DNA from 2 places in the Antiquaquibacter oligotrophicus genome. Region 2 is predicted to be linked to the other one. Evidence: predicted binding sites of a transcription regulator. Region 2 holds the regulator's gene; the other holds the start of a gene.

Region 1 (8,168 bases), 1.2 Mb from region 2:
CAGTCTTTGGGGTCCGCGTCCGGATAGAACTGCTTCAGTTCGGCGAACTTCGTTTTTTCGCTCGCGGCGAGCTGACTGACGAGGTACCTCACGAGACCGAGATTGCTGAGGCCTGCGGCGATCATGGGGATGAGGTTGTGCCAACGGATGCTCGCGAACAGGTCGACAAGCGACCCGGTTTTCAGGAACCGGGGGCTGAATCCGGCGTACGGGCCGAACATGAGACTCTGCGAGCCGTCGACGACCCGCAGGTCGAGGTGTGGAACCGACATGGGCGGCGAGCCGACGGCGGCTTTGCCGTACACCTTGGCGGCATGTTTGGCGACGACTTCGGGGTTGTCGGTGCGGAGGAATTCGCCGCTGACGGGGAACCCGCCGTACCCGCGAATCTCTTTGATGCCCGACTTCTGGAGGAGACCCAGCGCGTACCCGCCGCCGCCGACGAAGACGAAACGTGCCGTGACGGGTTCCATGGGGGTGCCGCCGATGTCTTTGCGGAGGCTGAGGCGCCACAGGCCGTCACGCTGCTTTTTGATGCCGGTAACGAGGGTCTCGGTGGTGAGGGTTGCACCCTCGTCGACGAGGTTCTTGGTGAGGAGGTGCGTGAGGGCGCCGAAGTCGACGTCGGTTCCGGACGCGATGTGGGTCGCGGCGATCGGCTGGGATTTGAGGCGGCCCGGGATCATGAGGGGGGCCCAGGTGCGGATGGTGCGGGCATCCGTCGAGAACTCGAGCCCGGCGAAGAGCGGGTGGTCTTTGAGTGCTTCGTAGCGTTTGCGGAGGTAGGTGACGTTGTCCTCGCCCCACACGAAGCTCATGTGCGGGGTTGCGGCGATGAAGGCTTTCGGGTCGGGCAGTGCGCCCGTGTCGACGAGGTGGGCCCAGAACTGGCGGGACACCTGGAACTGTTCGTTGACTTTGACGGCGCTCGTGATGTCGATGCTGCCGTCGGCTTTCTGCGGCGTGTAGTTGAGCTCGCACAGGGCGGAGTGGCCGGTGCCGGCGTTGTTCCACGGGTTGGAGCTTTCGAGGGCGAGGTCGCCGAGGCGTTCGAAGATTTCGATCGTCCAGTCGGGCTGGAGCCTCTGAAGGAGGGAACCGAGGGTGGCACTCATGATTCCGCCGCCGATGAGGGCGACGTCGACGGTTCTACTCACCGGACTAGTTTACGCGCGTACGCGGGCGGGCGCGGGCGGGCGCGGGCGTCACGCGGCGACGGGGTGCGGGCGCAGGGGTGTACGGCGGGTCCACTGCGGGATGCCCGGCCCACGAACTTCGGGAACGCCGTCGACCATCCGGTACTGCCATGGACCTGTGTCGACTATTCGGTGATGCCAGTAGCAGAGAAGTATTCCGTCGTCGGTATGGGTTGGGCCACCGTCCCGGAAGGCGAGGACGTGGTGCGCTTGGAGCGCGTGCGGTGACGCCGTGCATCCGGGGGCGAAACAGCGGTAACCGTCGCGGGCTGCGATCGCGAGCCGTTGAGAGTGGGTGAAGCAGCGCTGCTGCGAGCTGATGTCGACGATGCGACCGTTCTTGAGGGTGACGACTCGGTAGCCCGCGGCGTCGATGAAGCGGAGCACCTCGGCACGCGAGACGGGCACATCGGAACCCGCCATCGTGCCAATGGGGTCGCCGTCGCGCGCCGCGCTGTCGGCATCGTCGGCGTCCGCGTCGAGTTCGAGATCGTCGGCGTTCACGGTGACGACGACGGTGACGGGGCTTCCGTTGAGCTTCGGGGTGCTGTCGAGGCCCACGAGGGTGGCGAGCAGGTCCGCGAAGGCGTCGTGCCGCCGCTGGTCTGGCGTGCGGTTGTCGGCTGACGCTGCACCGAAGAGGACGTCGGGTGCAAGGTCACCGGGCGACGAATCCGTTGCGTTGTCGGCGCTCAGCGCCTCATCATCCAGGGCCGACTCGTCGACGAATCTCGGGGAGCGACGGTGGGCCTCAAGGAGCCCTGTGAACAGTTCAGCGACATCACTGAGAAGAGAACCGTTGAGGGGAACACGCCCGTCGTCGGTGGGTTTGCCGAACCGGATCCCGCGGTTGCGCAGCGCCCGCTCTTCGCGCGGTCGAGCGCCGTCCGGGTCGATCACGAGTGCGATCTGGCGAAGCTCTGCCGCGATGTAGTCCGCAGACACCGGTGGGACGATGGCGCCTGTTACGGGGTCGAGACCGGAGCCGATCGTGACCATGAGTTGCTCGGCGGCATCCTGGGTGAACTTCTCGGCTCGCCGGTTTGTGGCGGCCAGTTCACGGACGATGAGGTCTGCCGTCTCCAACCCCAGCTCGCCCGCGTCGAGAGCTGCGGCGACGGCGGGACGCTCCGGTGCGAGCGGTTGCCCCGTGATCGAGCACGTGGTGTGAATCGCGTCGGCAAGCCTGATTCGCGTGCCCGCCGACCGGAGGGAGATCTGCGCGAGAGAGGCGACGGCATCCCGCTCGGACGTGAAGCCGAGCTGCTGTGCAAGCTCGGGGGTCTCCATCAGCGGGACCGCAGCGCGCACTCGAGCCGCATCCGCCAAGCGCCCAACCTTCTCGACCGCAGCAAGGGTCGCGGCGACGTCGGCCGGATTGCTCTGATGCACCAGATCGAGCAACTCCCCGAGCGCCGTAGAGGCGCGCTCAGCCGCCTCGGTGAGGCGCTCGGGGAGGGTGAATGACATGCCCCCATTCTATCGGAAATTAGAACGTATGTTCGAGTTATCCACAATGCTCGGAGGCGATTTCACCCCGACATTCACCCCGGGTGAGGGCCGTTCGCGGCGCGGGTTTCGAGACGCCGCCTGCGGCGGCTCCTCAACCAGCGGGGTAACGCACACTTGTTGGTTGAGGAGCGCTTCGCAGAAGCGCGTCTCGAAACCAACGCCACGCGCAACGCAGGTTTCGAGACGCCGCCTGCGGCGGCTCCTCAACCAGCGGGGTAACGCACACCTTGAGGCACCGCCTTCAGCGGGTAACGCACACTTGTTGGTTGAGGAGCGCTTCGCAGAAGCGCGTCTCGAAACCAACGCCACGCGCAACGCAGGTTTCGAGACGCCGCCTGCGGCGGCTCCTCAACCAGCGGGGTAACGCACACCTCGAGGCATCGCCTCCAGCGGGGTAACGAACACCTGTTGGTTGAGGAGCGCTTCGCAGAAGCGCGTCTCGAAACCAACGCCACGCGTAACGCGGGTTTCGAGACGCCGCCTGCGGCGGCTCCTCAACCAGCGGGGTAACTGCCGCCTTCGGCGGCTCCTCAACCAGCGGGTAGCCCCAGCGCGGCGAGCTCCTCGTTCATGCGGCGGGCGAGCTCCGCGTAGCCCTCGTCGTTGGGGTGGATGATGTCATCCGCCATCCACTCCGGATGCCCCTCCAGCCACCGCGAGGCCCCCTCGATGTACTCGAGCCCCAGATCGTCCGCGGTCTCCCGCACCCACCCGTTGATGATCTCCACCGACTCGGGGCGGGTGTCGGTGTACCAGAACGGTTCCACGACGATGATGCGGGCATCCGGAAGCTCCGTCGCAAACCGCGTCAGGTCATCGGTGATGGTCGAGCGGATGAGGTCGGCGGCGACCGCGAACGAGAAGTTGTCGTTGAGACCCATCGTGCTGATGACGATGTCGGGCTTGTCGTCGATGATGGTGGCCGGCAGGTCGCCCGGGCCGAACACACCCCTGTTGTTGACGAAGCCGAGGCCGTTGACGGAATAGTTCAGCTCCGTCCAGTCGCGCTGTTCGCTCACGATCGTCGACCAGCGCAACGACGGGTCGGATGCTCCGGCCCCATACGTGTACGAATCCCCGTAGAACGCCACCCGCATGCTGCCCTCCCGTTCCACCGTGTCGACGACCGCGGGTTGCGCGCAGCCGGCGAGCGCCAGCACCCCCAGAAGCGCGAACGCGAAACGTCTCATGCGGGGAAGGGTACCGGCGGCAGCTGGCCGTTTACCCGTTCGAGAGGAGTCACTTGTTGGTTGAGGAGCCGCCGCGGGCGGCGTCTCGAAACCAACGGCCCGAAGTACCTCGTGGGGTTGGTTTCGAGACGCTCGCTCCGCGAGCTCCTCAACCAACAGGTGGGGCCAGCGCCGCGAGCTCCTCGTTCATGCGGCGCGCCAGCTCCGCGTAGCCGGCGTCGTTGGGGTGCAGCACGTCGTCGGCCATCCACTCGGGGTGACCCTCCAGCCACCGGGACGCCCCCGCGATGTACTCGAAGCCGTGTTCCGCGGCTGAGTCGCGCACCCACGCCGCGATGACGTCTACCGAGTCGGGTCGCTGATCGCTGTACCAGAACGGTTCAACGACGATGATGCGGGCATCCGGTAATCCGTCGGCGAGGCGGTCGAAGTCGACGCCGATCTGCTCACGAATGCGGTCGGCCGCCCGGTCGTACACGAAGTTGTCGTTGAGGCCGAGCGCGACGATCACCATGTCGGGTTGCTCGGCGATGATGGCGCTCGGCACGTCATCGTCGGCGAAGCTGGCACGCTGCCGCACGAAGCCGAGGCCGTCGATGCCGTGGTTGAGCTCCGTCCACCCGTGCGCTGCGCTCACGATGGTGCTCCACCGCGCGGATTCGGCGGATGCCGCCTTGCCGCGGGTATAGGAGTCGCCGTAGAACGACACCCTCACCCCGTCGGAGCTCTCCGACCCCGCAGCCACCGCTGCACACCCGGCGAGGAGCAGGGCTGCCGCGAGCACCCCCGCTACCGCTCGCACCACTCGCATCCGGGAATCGTACCCGCGCGGCCGCCCCGCCCGCCCCGGTGCACGTGACCCTCCCCTCGCATTTGACTCTTCTCCGGAGCATCCGCCCCTTACCCCGCGGTTTCGGGTAACCAGTGTGGTTTGGGCCCGGATCCTCCGGAGAAGTGCGCGATAGGACGGGGCGGGCACCCCGCAGCCGCGCCCACCACTACCCTGGAAGCATCCACGGGCACGGTGCGGTGTCTTCCGACCGCCGCCGCTGGGGAACCGATGACTGTCAGAACGCTTCTCACCGCGTCCGTCGCTGTGATGGCGGCGTTTGTGGGGTGGGCAGTCGTGGGGTTGCCGCTGTTCGTGTTCCCGCAGGTGGATGAGCCGCGCGAGGCGGATGTGGTGTTCGTGTTGGGGCCGATCCGCGAGTCGAACCTCGCGAAGGCGGTGGAGCTCATGGATGAGGGTTTCAGCGGCACGCTCGTGCTCTCAACTCCCACTAACGAGGTTCCCGAGCTCTGTGCTGGCGCCCACGACTTCGAGGTGCTGTGCTTCGGCCCAGACCCGTCAACGACCCAGGGCGAAGCACAGGAGTTGGCGAGAATGGCGGCTGCGCGTGACTGGGATTCTGCGATGGTTGTTGCGATGACCCCGCACATCTCGCGGGCTCGTCTGCTCATCGAGCGGTGCTTCACCGGTGAGATGACGATGGTCTCGCACTGGCAACCGACGAACTTCGCGCTGTGGACGCAGCAGTACTTCTACCAAACCGGCGCCTACATCAAGGCGCTCGCCACCCCGGGCTGCTGACCTACCAGGACTCCCCGCCGTCGGGCGAGATGCCGAGCGACGTGCCCGCCCACACCCACAGCGCGTTGGGGGTGGATGAAATGGCCACAAGCCCCGGGGTTGCTGCGGCTTCGTAGCATCCGACCGCGATGCCGTCGCCGTTGCTCGCCTGCGGCGTGAGCGTGCGCAGTTCGACACCCGCACAGCGTGACTGGTTCAGGCCGCCGACAATGTAGCCGTCGGCAGTGGACGCGACAACGGATGCCCCCGCCACGGCAAACCCGTCATCCCACGTGACGCCGCCGTCGACGCTACGCACGATGCGCTCGTCGTTGCACAGCACTGCCAGCTCGCTCGCGCTGCGGGTGGCAACTCCCACCGGTTCACACGGCGTAGCAACGGATACTGCTCCGAGCCCGACCACTGGCCCGGCTCCCGGAACCACGTACCACAGTGCCTCGTTCGAGAGGTTCGACACGGGCGCCCACACCCCGTCGACGAGTGAGGTGAACTGCGGCGACCCGCACGTCTCGGCGTTGAAGGTGAGCATGCCGCTCACCTCGGCGGAGATCGCGCCGAGGGCGAGCACACCGCTGGCCCCGGTACCGGTGGTGGCGTCGGTGCGGGCCCAGCTGCCACCGCCGTTGGTGGTGAGTTCGGGCCAGGTCTGCGAGGAGGGGCACGCCCCGGCATCCACGCGCCATGCTGTGGTGCCGTCGATGGCGGCGAGGAAACGTTGCTGTGGCACCGCCGTGTTCACTTCGGCGCCCGCCGTCGGTGATGCCGTCGGCGTGGCGGCAGGTGGGGGCGTCCACGGGATTAGCTCGGACTCCGGGGGGTCGTGCGGCGCGATGGCCAGGGCGACGAGCACCCCGGTGCCGATGGCGACGAGCGCGATGATGGGGATGATCCACCAGCGGTTCTGGCCCGTGCGGGGGTTGAGCAGGCTCACGGCAGAGGTCCCCCAGGGTCAGTCAGACGGTTGCTCACAGTGTAGCGAGCGGGTGCGTCTACTCGAGGTAGTCGGCGACCAGCCAGTTGGACACCGCGGAGAGCGCCTTGCCTGCTTCGGCGTGACGCGGGTCGGCTCGGTACGCCTCGAAGGCTTCTTCGCTTTCGAAGAGCACGTTCTGCACGATCACCTGGCCCTTGCGCTCGTCCATGGACGCTTCGAGACGCCATTCGAGGATGCCCGGAATGTCACGCAGAGCCCGCAGAGCCTCAAGGGTGAGCCGCCGTGACTCGTCGTCGAGCACGGTGATGAACTGGAAGAGCACTATGTGCCGCAGTTTGGCCATTATTCGCGAAGTTCCCCACTGTGTTCGCGGTACCACTGAACGGTGGACCTGATTCCTTCTTCGAGCCCGATGGATGCGGTCCACCCGGCGTCAGCGAGCTTGGTCACGTCGAGTCGCTTCTGGTGCGTGCCATCCGGTTTGGACGTGTCCCACTGCGTTTCGCCTTCGAAGCCGACCACGTCGGCGATCACGTCGGCTACCTCTTTAATGGTGACGTCGCTGCCGGTGCCCACGTTGACCTGTGCCGGCCCGTCGTAGTTCTCGAGCAGGTGCAGGCACGCGGCCGCCATGTCGTCGACGTGCAGAAACTCGCGGCGCGGCGAGCCGGTGCCCCAGTTGGTCACGCTATCGGCACCGGAGCGGGCGGCTTCGTCGTAGCGGCGGATGAGCGCCGGCAACACGTGGGAGCCTTGGGGCGAGAAGTTGTCGCCCGGCCCGTAGAGGTTGGTGGGCATGGCCGAGATCCATGGAAGACCGTACTGGCGGCGCACCGCCTGGATCTGCAGGATGCCCGCAATCTTGGCGATCGCGTAGGCATCGTTGGTGGGCTCGAGGTACCCGGTCAGGAGGTATTCCTCTTTGATCGGCTGCTCGGCCTTACCCGGGTAGATGCAGGAGGAGCCGAGGAACAGCACACGCTCCACACCGGCTTCGAGCGCGGCATCCAGCACGTTCACCTGCACTTGCAGGTTTTCGGAGATGAAGTCGACCGGGTAGGTGTTGTTGGCCATGATGCCGCCGACCTTCGCCGCGGCGAGCACGAGATATTTCGGCTTTACCTCGTTCACGTAGTCGAACACGGCGGGCCGGTCGGTGAGGTCGAGCTCGGAGTGGGTTTTGCCGACGAGGTCGGTGAACCCTTCTTCTTCGAACTTGCGCCAAATGGCGCCCCCGACGAGCCCTCGATGCCCGGCGATGTACACCGTGGCATCACGATCAAGCGGTCCCGGCACGAAATCCGTGCTTTCCCCCGCGGCAGTTCCCAGATTTGCCGTAGCCACAAGCTCCCCAAATGCTTTGTGTGCGCAGTCGCAACGGCTGCGCACCGTTGGACTTTCACTCAGCATAGTGCCGCCGCGCGGCACCCGTTTGGGGGGTTAGATGATTGCTCGTTTCTGGAGCGCAAGCCGGATGACCCGCTCGACCTCCTCGAGCGCCGGTCCTAGCTGGCTTCCGGTCAGGGCGTACCGCTCGTCGTCTTGCTGGAACGGGTCGGCTACGTCGTCGTCGTCCGGCGCGGCTGCGGGTTCTACTTGCCCACGGCGGGAGGCGATGAGTTCGACAAGCGCCGTGAGACGTTCGGATGCGGCATCATCTGGCAACGCCGTGATGTCCACGAAGTCCCACTCCCCCAGGTCGGCGGAGAGCCGCGCGAACTCGCGCACGGTTACCGTGTAGCGAC
Region 2 (8,168 bases):
CGCCAAGGTGTCGAGAAAAATGGAGGTCTCTGCCTCAGTTCCTGCGGTGACACGCAAGTGCCCGGGGATTCCTACATCCCGAATGAGGACTCCCTCGGCATAGAGCTTGGTGAACAGCGCGTGAGGATCTGCCACCCCGCCGAACAGGACGAAGTTCGCAGCGCTCGGCAAGGGCTCGTAGCCGAGCGCCGGGAGGGCTTCGATCATCCGGTCGCGCTGCACAATGATCTCGTCGACCATGGCGAGCATCTCATCGGCGTGAGCGAGGGCCGCCACCGCTGCGGCCTGGGTCAGCGCGGAGAGGTGATACGGAAGACGGACGAGTCTCAACGCATCGATCACCGCCGGGTCGGCGGCTAAATATCCGAGACGGATCCCAGCGAATGCGAACGCCTTGCTCATCGTGCGGCTCACCAAGAGACGCGGACGCCCCTCGAGAAGGGTGAGGGCGGACGGGCCGCTTGCGAACTCCGCGTACGCCTCGTCGACGAGAACGATGCCGTCGGTGGCGTCGTATGCGGCCGCGATCACGTCGATATCGAGGGGTGTGCCCGTCGGGTTGTTGGGTGAGCACAGGAACACCACATCTGGGCGCGTCTGTCTAATCGCACCCACCACGTCTGCTTCGGTCAGGACGTAATCGGGACCACGCTCGCCGGTGACCCACGTCGTGCCCGTTCCTCCCGCGATGATCGAGTGCATCGAGTAGGTGGGAGGGAAACCGAGCACACGGCGTCCCGGCCCACCGAAGGCCTGGAGCACGTGCTGTAAGACCTCGTTCGACCCATTGGCCGCCCAAATGTTCTCGGCGGTGACACCGTGGCCGAGATAGTCAGCCAGAGCGGTTCGCAGTTCTGTGAACTCGCGATCGGGGTACCGGTTTGCCCCCAAAACGGCCCGAGCTAGCGAACGGACTATGTCGGTCGCGACGTCTTCGGGGATCGGATGCGTGTTCTCATTGACGTTGAGACGCACGGGGACCAGGTCTTGAGGTGCGCCATAGGGCTTCTTGCCTCGGAGGTCGTCTCTGATCGGGAGTTCGTCGAGGGATGTCACCGGACAAGCTTAGGGCGCACCAACCAGCCGCTCATCCGTCGTGGTGCGGTCAGTGGGCCGCGTACTCGAGCGGAATCGTCAACTGTTGGCCGGCATACACATCGGCAGACTCGAGACGGTTGAGTCGGACGATCGCGTCAATCACTTCCCGTGGGTCGGAGGTGGGAGCAACCGATTCTGCGACCTGCCACAGCGACTCCCCGGTCTCGACAGTGACCACGTCGAAGGAGGCGGTAGACCCTTCGAGAGAGGCAACGGCACCGCCCCCATTGATTGCGAACGCGAGAGCAACAGCAATCACCGGCGTCACCAGCATCCCGAACAGGACACGACGACCCCGTCGAGTGATGCGCAAGCGCGGCTGGGCGGGGCGGACCGAGGCCGAATACGTCATCGAGGGAAAAGTCATCGTGCTCATCGTGTGCTCCTCATCCTGAAACCCGAGTCGGTCGAACGGGGTTTCGTATCCGGTACTCGGCCGGGAGTACCGGATACGAAGTCTGTAGAACGTCTGTACCGAACATAACTTCGATCTACGAGAAAATCAAGGTCATCTTCGAACTGCTCGCGGCGATAACCCCGACACACTCGAAGATGTGTTTGTTTCGAGCATCCGTTCTGGATACAGTTTCGAGTGAGCCACCGACATTCCATCGCGGGGCGGAGATGAGGGACCGTGACCGACGCAACGCCTGAACAGTTCGGCGAAAAACCAGCCACCCGTCGCCGCAAGAGCCTCAGCGAGAAGCAGATGGCCATCCTTGACGTGATTCAGCGATCCGTCGCGACCCGCGGTTATCCGCCGAGCATGCGCGAGATCGGCGACGCTGTCGGCCTCGCATCCCTCTCCAGCGTCACCCATCAACTCGGTCAACTCGAGTTGAGTGGCTACCTCCGGCGCGACCCGAATCGCCCCCGCGCAATGGAAGTACTCATCGACCTTCCCGAGCTGGAAACGGGTTCGGTTGTCGAGAGCGGTGCCCCGTCGGTGGGAGACGCGGCCCTCGTGCCCCTCGTCGGCAGGATCGCTGCCGGAATTCCCATCACGGCAGACGAGCAAATTGATGAGGTTTTCCCCCTCCCCCGCAGGCTCGTGGGCAAGGGAGAGCTGTTCATGCTCAAGGTTGTCGGTGATTCCATGATCGATGCGGCCATTTGCGACGGCGATTGGGTCGTCGTGCGTCAGCAGAGTGACGCCACTAACGGCGATATCGTCGCGGCCATGCTCGACAGCGAAGCAACGGTCAAAGTGTTCCGCCAGCGCGACGGACACACCTGGCTTCTCCCCCGAAATTCTGCGTTCGAACCCATTCTGGGTGACCACGCGGAGGTGCTCGGCAAGGTTGTGGCGGTCCTACGCGCGGTGTAACACCGCCACACCCCTAGGTCCGCTAGACGGTCGCCTTCGCTCGCGCCGCTCGTGTGGCCTCGAGAACGTTGGCGAGTGACTGGACGGTTTCGTCGTAGCCGCGCGTCTTGAGACCACAATCCGGGTTCACCCACACCTGGCGCTCCGGAATGGAACCGAGGGCGATTTCGATGAGTTCGGAGACTTCCTCGACCGAGGGCACTCGTGGAGAGTGGATGTCGTAGACCCCGGGTCCGATGCCACGCCCAAATCCGCTGCGCTTGATGTCCGGCACGACCTCCATCTTCGAGCGAGCCGCTTCGATCGACGTGACGTCGGCATCGAGACGGTTGATGGCGTCGATGACGACACCAAACTCCGAATAACACAGGTGAGTGTGGATCTGAGTGCGGTCCTCTACGCCGGCCGTCGCGAGCCGGAACGAACCGACCGACCAGTCGAGGTAGTCGTCGTGATCCTTCTTCTTGAGGGGGAGCAACTCACGCAACGCCGGTTCATCGACCTGAATGATTCCGATGCCCGCCGCTTCGAGGTCCGCGATCTCATCGCGCAAGGCGAGGGCCACCTGGTTCGCTGTCTCTCGCAGCGGTTGGTCATCACGCACGAACGACCAGGCCAGGATCGTTACCGGTCCCGTGAGCATGCCCTTCACGGGCTTGTATGTGAGGCTTTGGGTGTACGTCGACCACTCGACAGTGATGGGCGCAGGACGTGAGACGTCGCCCCAGAGGATCGACGGGCGCGTACAGCGCGATCCGTAAGATTGCACCCAGCCGTTCTGCGTCACCGCGAAACCGTCCAGATTCTCCGCGAAGTACTGAACCATGTCGTTGCGTTCGGGCTCGCCGTGCACGATGACATCGAGGCCGATTTCCTCCTGGAGGTCGACGACTCGACGGATCTCGGCACGCATGGCCTCCACGTAGTCATCGTGGCTGAGTTCGCCCCGCACGAGTGCAGCACGAGCCTTCCGGATGTCGCCGGTCTGGGGGAAAGACCCGATCGTCGTCGTCGGCAGGAAGGGGAGATGCAGAGCCTCCTCCTGCGCTGCCAGCCGCGCGGAGTAGTCGCCGCGCGAGAAGTCGCTCGGAGTGAGGGATGCAGCGCGCTCGCGCACGGCGCCGTCGTGCACGCCCGCTGCCGCGTGACGGGCTTCGAGGGCATCCGTGGCCGCTTGCAACTCGTCCGCAATGGCATTCCGACCCTCGGTGAGACCCTTGGCCAGGATCGACACCTGGGCCACTTTCTGATCGGCGAAGGCGAGCCAACTCTTCAACCAGCCTTCGAGCAACGGCTCATCCTCAACGTCGTGTGGCACGTGGAAGAGGCTCGTCGATGTCGACACGGCCACGTTCGGGTTTGAACTCCGCAGTCTCTCGAGCGCGGAAAACGCGTTGTCGAGGTCGCCGCGCCATACGTTGTGTCCGTCGATGACCCCGCCGACGAGAACCTTGTCCGTGGTGAAGCCCGACGGGAGTGAGCCCTTGACCAGATCTAGCCCTATAGCCTCCACGGGCGTTGACGCGAGCACGGGGAGTGCGTCGTCGAGCGAAGCATAAGGCGACGCAACAAAAATGGCGGGCCGCACGACCGAAGACCCCAGCGCCTCGTAGGCGCGGCGAGTGGCCTCGAGAACGACCTCACGAGGTACGTCAATGCTCTCGCTCACGAGCGCAGGCTCGTCGAGTTGAACCCATTCCGCGCCGGCTGCCGTCAGTGCCGCGAGCAACTCGGCATAAACAGGGAGGAGGTCGTCCAGACGATCGATCGGCTGGAAATCCGCCGGGGCACCGTCGCTCGGCTTGCTCAGGAGGAGGAAGGTGACGGGACCGACGATGACGGGTCGAGTGCGGTATCCCGCGACCGTCGCCTCCGCCACCTCGCGCACGAGGCGATCCGATGCCAGGTGGAAGTCGGTCTCCGGACCGATCTCCGGCACGAGGTAGTGGTAGTTCGAGTCGAACCATTTCGTCATCTCGAGGGGTGCGTCCTGACCCTCGCCTCGCGCAATCGTGAAGTAGCCGGCCAGGTCGACGGACCCGTCTTCCTTCACCAAACGCGCGAATCGTTCCGGCACTGCACCTACTGTGACGGCGGCGTCCAGGACCTGGTCGTAGAAGCTGAACGCCTCGGGAATGGACGAATCGGATCGCCCGAGACCGAGGGAGACGAGCCGCTCACGCGTTGCCGCTCGGAGTTCAGAAGCGGACTGCTCCAGTTCCTCTGCGCTGATCTTTCCTGCCCAGAAGGCCTCGACCGCGCGCTTCAGCTCGCGTCGACGGCCGATGCGCGGGTAACCGAGGATTGTGCCGGTGGGGAATGAGACGGTCATGCGATGTCGCTTTCTTCCAGTGATGGGTATCGTGCCGCGTCATCGAGGAGTCCGACCCCGCGAAGCACGGCGAGAGGTGCCGAATGTTGGTTGAAGGTATACAGGTGAAGGCCGGGGGCGCCCCCGTCGAGTAGTGACGTCCCGAGCTCGATCGCGTGGGCGATTCCGACGCGTCGCTGGGCTTCCTCGTCGCCAGCGCTCTCGAGCGCACGGTGGAGGTCAACGGGAGTCTCCTCGCCCGTAAGCTCGATGATCCGCTCCAGGCGTCGGATGCTCAGCACGGGCATGATCCCGGGCAGGATTCGCATCGTCACTCCCGCCTCGCGTGCACGCTCGACGAAGCTGAGGTACTCGTCCGCGTGGAAAAACAACTGGGTGATCGCGAGATTCGCACCCGCGGCTTCCTTGGCGAGCAGGGTGTCGAGATCCTGCTCAACCGATCGCGATCGCGGATGGCCGTTCGGGAACGCCGCAACCGCAATCGTGACCTTCTCGCCGCTCTCCACTCGTTTGGCACCGGGGAATCCAGGCACATCGCCGAAGCGGAAGGGCTCCCGCTCCTTCTGCACACGATGGATGAGTTGCACGAGCTCGCCGGCACTGCCGAGGTCACCGAGGAAGTCATCATCCTCTGTCGACCCCGCTGGCGGGTCTCCCCGAAGGGCAAGGAAGCTCGTGATGCCGGCATCCAGGAACTCCCGGATGAGCCCGCTGGCCTCCGCGTAGGAGGAACCAACACACGTCAGATGGGCCATCGGTTTGACCGACGTCGTCGACAACATGTGCGTGAGCACGGCAAGGGAGAGTCCTCGGGTCGAACCACTTGCGCCGTACGTCACCGAGATGAACTCCGGCGACGCAGCCACGAGTTCTGCGATCGAGGCATACAGCGCGGCCTCGGCGTCACCCGATCTCGGCGGATAGAGCTCAAACGAGAACGTCGGGCGCGCGGGGAAATGCGGTCGCTCACTCACGTCGCACACACCCTCCGGTAGCCAGAACTCTGCAATCCGTTGGGGCGGGTGCCGGGCTCGGCTGTCGCACCTGTCGGGGTCACCCGACATGACGAGTCTAAGCAGCCGAGCCCGGCGATGACGCAGTGTTACGCCGACACAACAAACGCTTCGAGTTCAGCTGTTCGTCCGGGGTGGACGAGGGCACGAACACGAGTTCCCGACTCTTCGTACTCGGTGCTGAGCACCCTGCCCTGGACATGGAGGCGCGAGATGATCTCGCCACGGTCGTAGGGCACGAGGAGGTCGAGTTCGATTTCGGGGCTCGGGAGGAGCTCCGCGATCTGCGCGAGCAACTCGTCGACACCCTCGCCGGTGCGCGCCGAGACGAACACACCATTCGGCTCCAGGCCGCGAAGCACGAGTCGGTGATCGTCGTCGGCAAGATCTGACTTGTTGAAGACAACAATCTCGGGGATGTCACGAGCGCCCAGTTCACCGATGACGTCGCGGACGGTGGCAAGCTGACCTGCCGGATCCGGGTGCGACGCATCAACGACGTGGACGATGACGTCGGACTGACCGACCTCCTCGAGAGTCGAACGGAATGCCTCCACCAACTGGTGCGGCAGGTTTCGAACGAAGCCGACCGTGTCCGCGAGTGTGAACAGACGACCGTCTGGCGTGCTCGAGCGGCGGACCGTGGCATCCAGGGTTGCGAACAGAGCGTTCTCCACGAGCACTCCGGCGCGTGTGATGCGGTTGAGGAGACTCGATTTGCCTGCGTTCGTGTACCCCGCAATGGCCACACTCGGCACCTCGAAGCGGTTACGGTTGGCCCGCTTCGCTTCGCGAGCAGGAGCGAAGCCCTTGATCTGGCGGCGGAGCTTGGCCATGCGCGAATGGATGCGACGTCGATCGAGTTCGATCTTCGTCTCACCTGGTCCGCGGCTCCCCATTCCCGTTCCGGCGCCGACCTGGCCACCGGCCTGGCGGGACATGGACTCACCCCAACCGCGAAGTCGCGGAAGAAGGTACTCGAGTTGCGCGAGTTCGACCTGCGCCCGACCCTCGCGGCTCTTGGCGTGCTGAGAGAAGATGTCGAGAATGACCGCTGTCCTGTCGATAACTTTCACTCGCACGACGTCTTCGAGCGCACGGCGCTGACTCGGGGCGAGCTCAGTGTCGGCGATGACCGTGTCGGCTCCTGTTGCAGCCACGACGTCCCGAAGTTCCTCGGCCTTTCCCTTACCGAAGTACGTGCTCGGGTCGGGGTGCGGCCGGCGTTGAAGCAGCCCGTCGAGAACCACGGCGCCCGCCGTTTCGGCCAGCGCCGCCAACTCGCGCAGGGAGTTCTCGGCATCCTGCACTGTGCCAGCGGAGTAGACCCCGATGAGGACAACGTTCTCCAGGCGAAGCTGTCGATACTCAACCTCGGTGACGTCCTCGAGCTCGGTCGAGAGGCCAGGTACGCGCCGAAGCGCCTGCCGATCCTCTCGATCGAACTGCTCGCCGTCGCGAAGATCCTCGTAGTGGGCATCGTCCTGGAGTGCAAGCGCGGTTGCCGATCCGAACCGCGACACCGTTGCCGCCTGCGTGGACTGCCGCACCAGCACACGCTCCGCATCGCTCTGCTCGGCGGCGTCGTTGCCCGTTGCGGCGGATTGCGAAAGTTTGTCTGTCGTCATTGTGTGTTAACCCTATTTCTCTTCTCTTCGGTAAGTTCTCTGCATGGCAAACGAGCACTACTTCTCTTCTTCCCCGGGAAGTGAGCTCAAGCCGCGGACCGTTCACGTGCGCATCGCCGGTGTTGACCGCGACGTGATTACGGCGGGTGGCGTCTTCAGCCCCGACCGCATTGACACAGGCACACAGGTGCTCCTCGCGAGCGTCCCTCCCCCACCACCGGGCGGAAACCTTCTCGATCTCGGATGCGGGTGGGGGCCGATTGCCCTCACACTCGCAACGGAGTCACCTCACGCGACGGTGTGGGCAGTGGACGTCAACGAGCGCGCACTCGATCTTGTGCGGGCTAACGCCGAAAAACTGTCCATGACAAACGTCAACGCGGTTCTGCCTCAGGATGTTCCCGATGACGTCGTTTTTACTACCCTCTGGTCGAACCCGCCGATTCGGGTGGGCAAAAACGAGCTTCACGGCCTCCTCGAGCGGTGGCTTCCCCGTGTCGAGATCGGTTCGGATGCGTGGCTTGTCGTCCAGCGCAACCTTGGTTCCGATTCCCTCCACCGCTGGCTGCAAGCTCGGTTCCCGGAGGACTTCTCTGTCGTGCGGGCCGCAACAAACAAGGGTTATCGCGTGCTGCGAGCTCGGCGGCGAACGGGCATGACGGCGCCCATCGAGGTCATCGAGCCCGACTAGACCTCCAACACCCCACTGAAAACGAGTTCAGCGGGGCCACTCAGGGAGACATGCTCGCCCTCTTGCGTGGGAAACATGC

What was found. Region 2 encodes LexA, which represses DNA repair genes until DNA is damaged. Its sites were predicted from a motif close to TCGAACANNTGTTCGA; they were not measured.
Region 1: the regulator LexA is predicted to act here: its motif matches at 2,687-2,702, upstream of LH407_RS09895 (HNH endonuclease signature motif containing protein).

The regions. Positions count from the first base shown of each region.
Region 1 covers NZ_CP085036.1:2,030,184-2,038,351, reverse strand. Annotated here, with positions in the region: gene LH407_RS09900 (malate:quinone oxidoreductase) at 1-1,157, opposite strand, end outside; gene LH407_RS09895 (HNH endonuclease signature motif containing protein) at 1,206-2,666, opposite strand; gene LH407_RS09890 (SGNH/GDSL hydrolase family protein) at 3,239-3,898, opposite strand; gene LH407_RS09885 (SGNH/GDSL hydrolase family protein) at 4,047-4,709, opposite strand; gene LH407_RS09880 (YdcF family protein) at 4,959-5,489, shown strand; gene LH407_RS09875 (hypothetical protein) at 5,491-6,420, opposite strand; gene LH407_RS09870 (Dabb family protein) at 6,479-6,766, opposite strand; gene LH407_RS09865 (GDP-L-fucose synthase family protein) at 6,766-7,719, opposite strand; gene LH407_RS09860 (arsenate reductase/protein-tyrosine-phosphatase family protein) at 7,864-8,168, opposite strand, start outside.
Region 2 covers NZ_CP085036.1:320,317-328,484, forward strand. Annotated here, with positions in the region: gene LH407_RS01595 (histidinol-phosphate transaminase) at 1-1,056, opposite strand, end outside; gene LH407_RS01600 (LysM peptidoglycan-binding domain-containing protein) at 1,106-1,474, opposite strand; gene lexA (transcriptional repressor LexA) at 1,733-2,425, shown strand; gene metE (5-methyltetrahydropteroyltriglutamate--homocysteine S-methyltransferase) at 2,448-4,757, opposite strand; gene LH407_RS01615 (methylenetetrahydrofolate reductase) at 4,754-5,731, opposite strand; gene hflX (GTPase HflX) at 5,860-7,398, opposite strand; gene LH407_RS01625 (class I SAM-dependent methyltransferase) at 7,442-8,089, shown strand; gene dapF (diaminopimelate epimerase) at 8,086-8,168, opposite strand, start outside.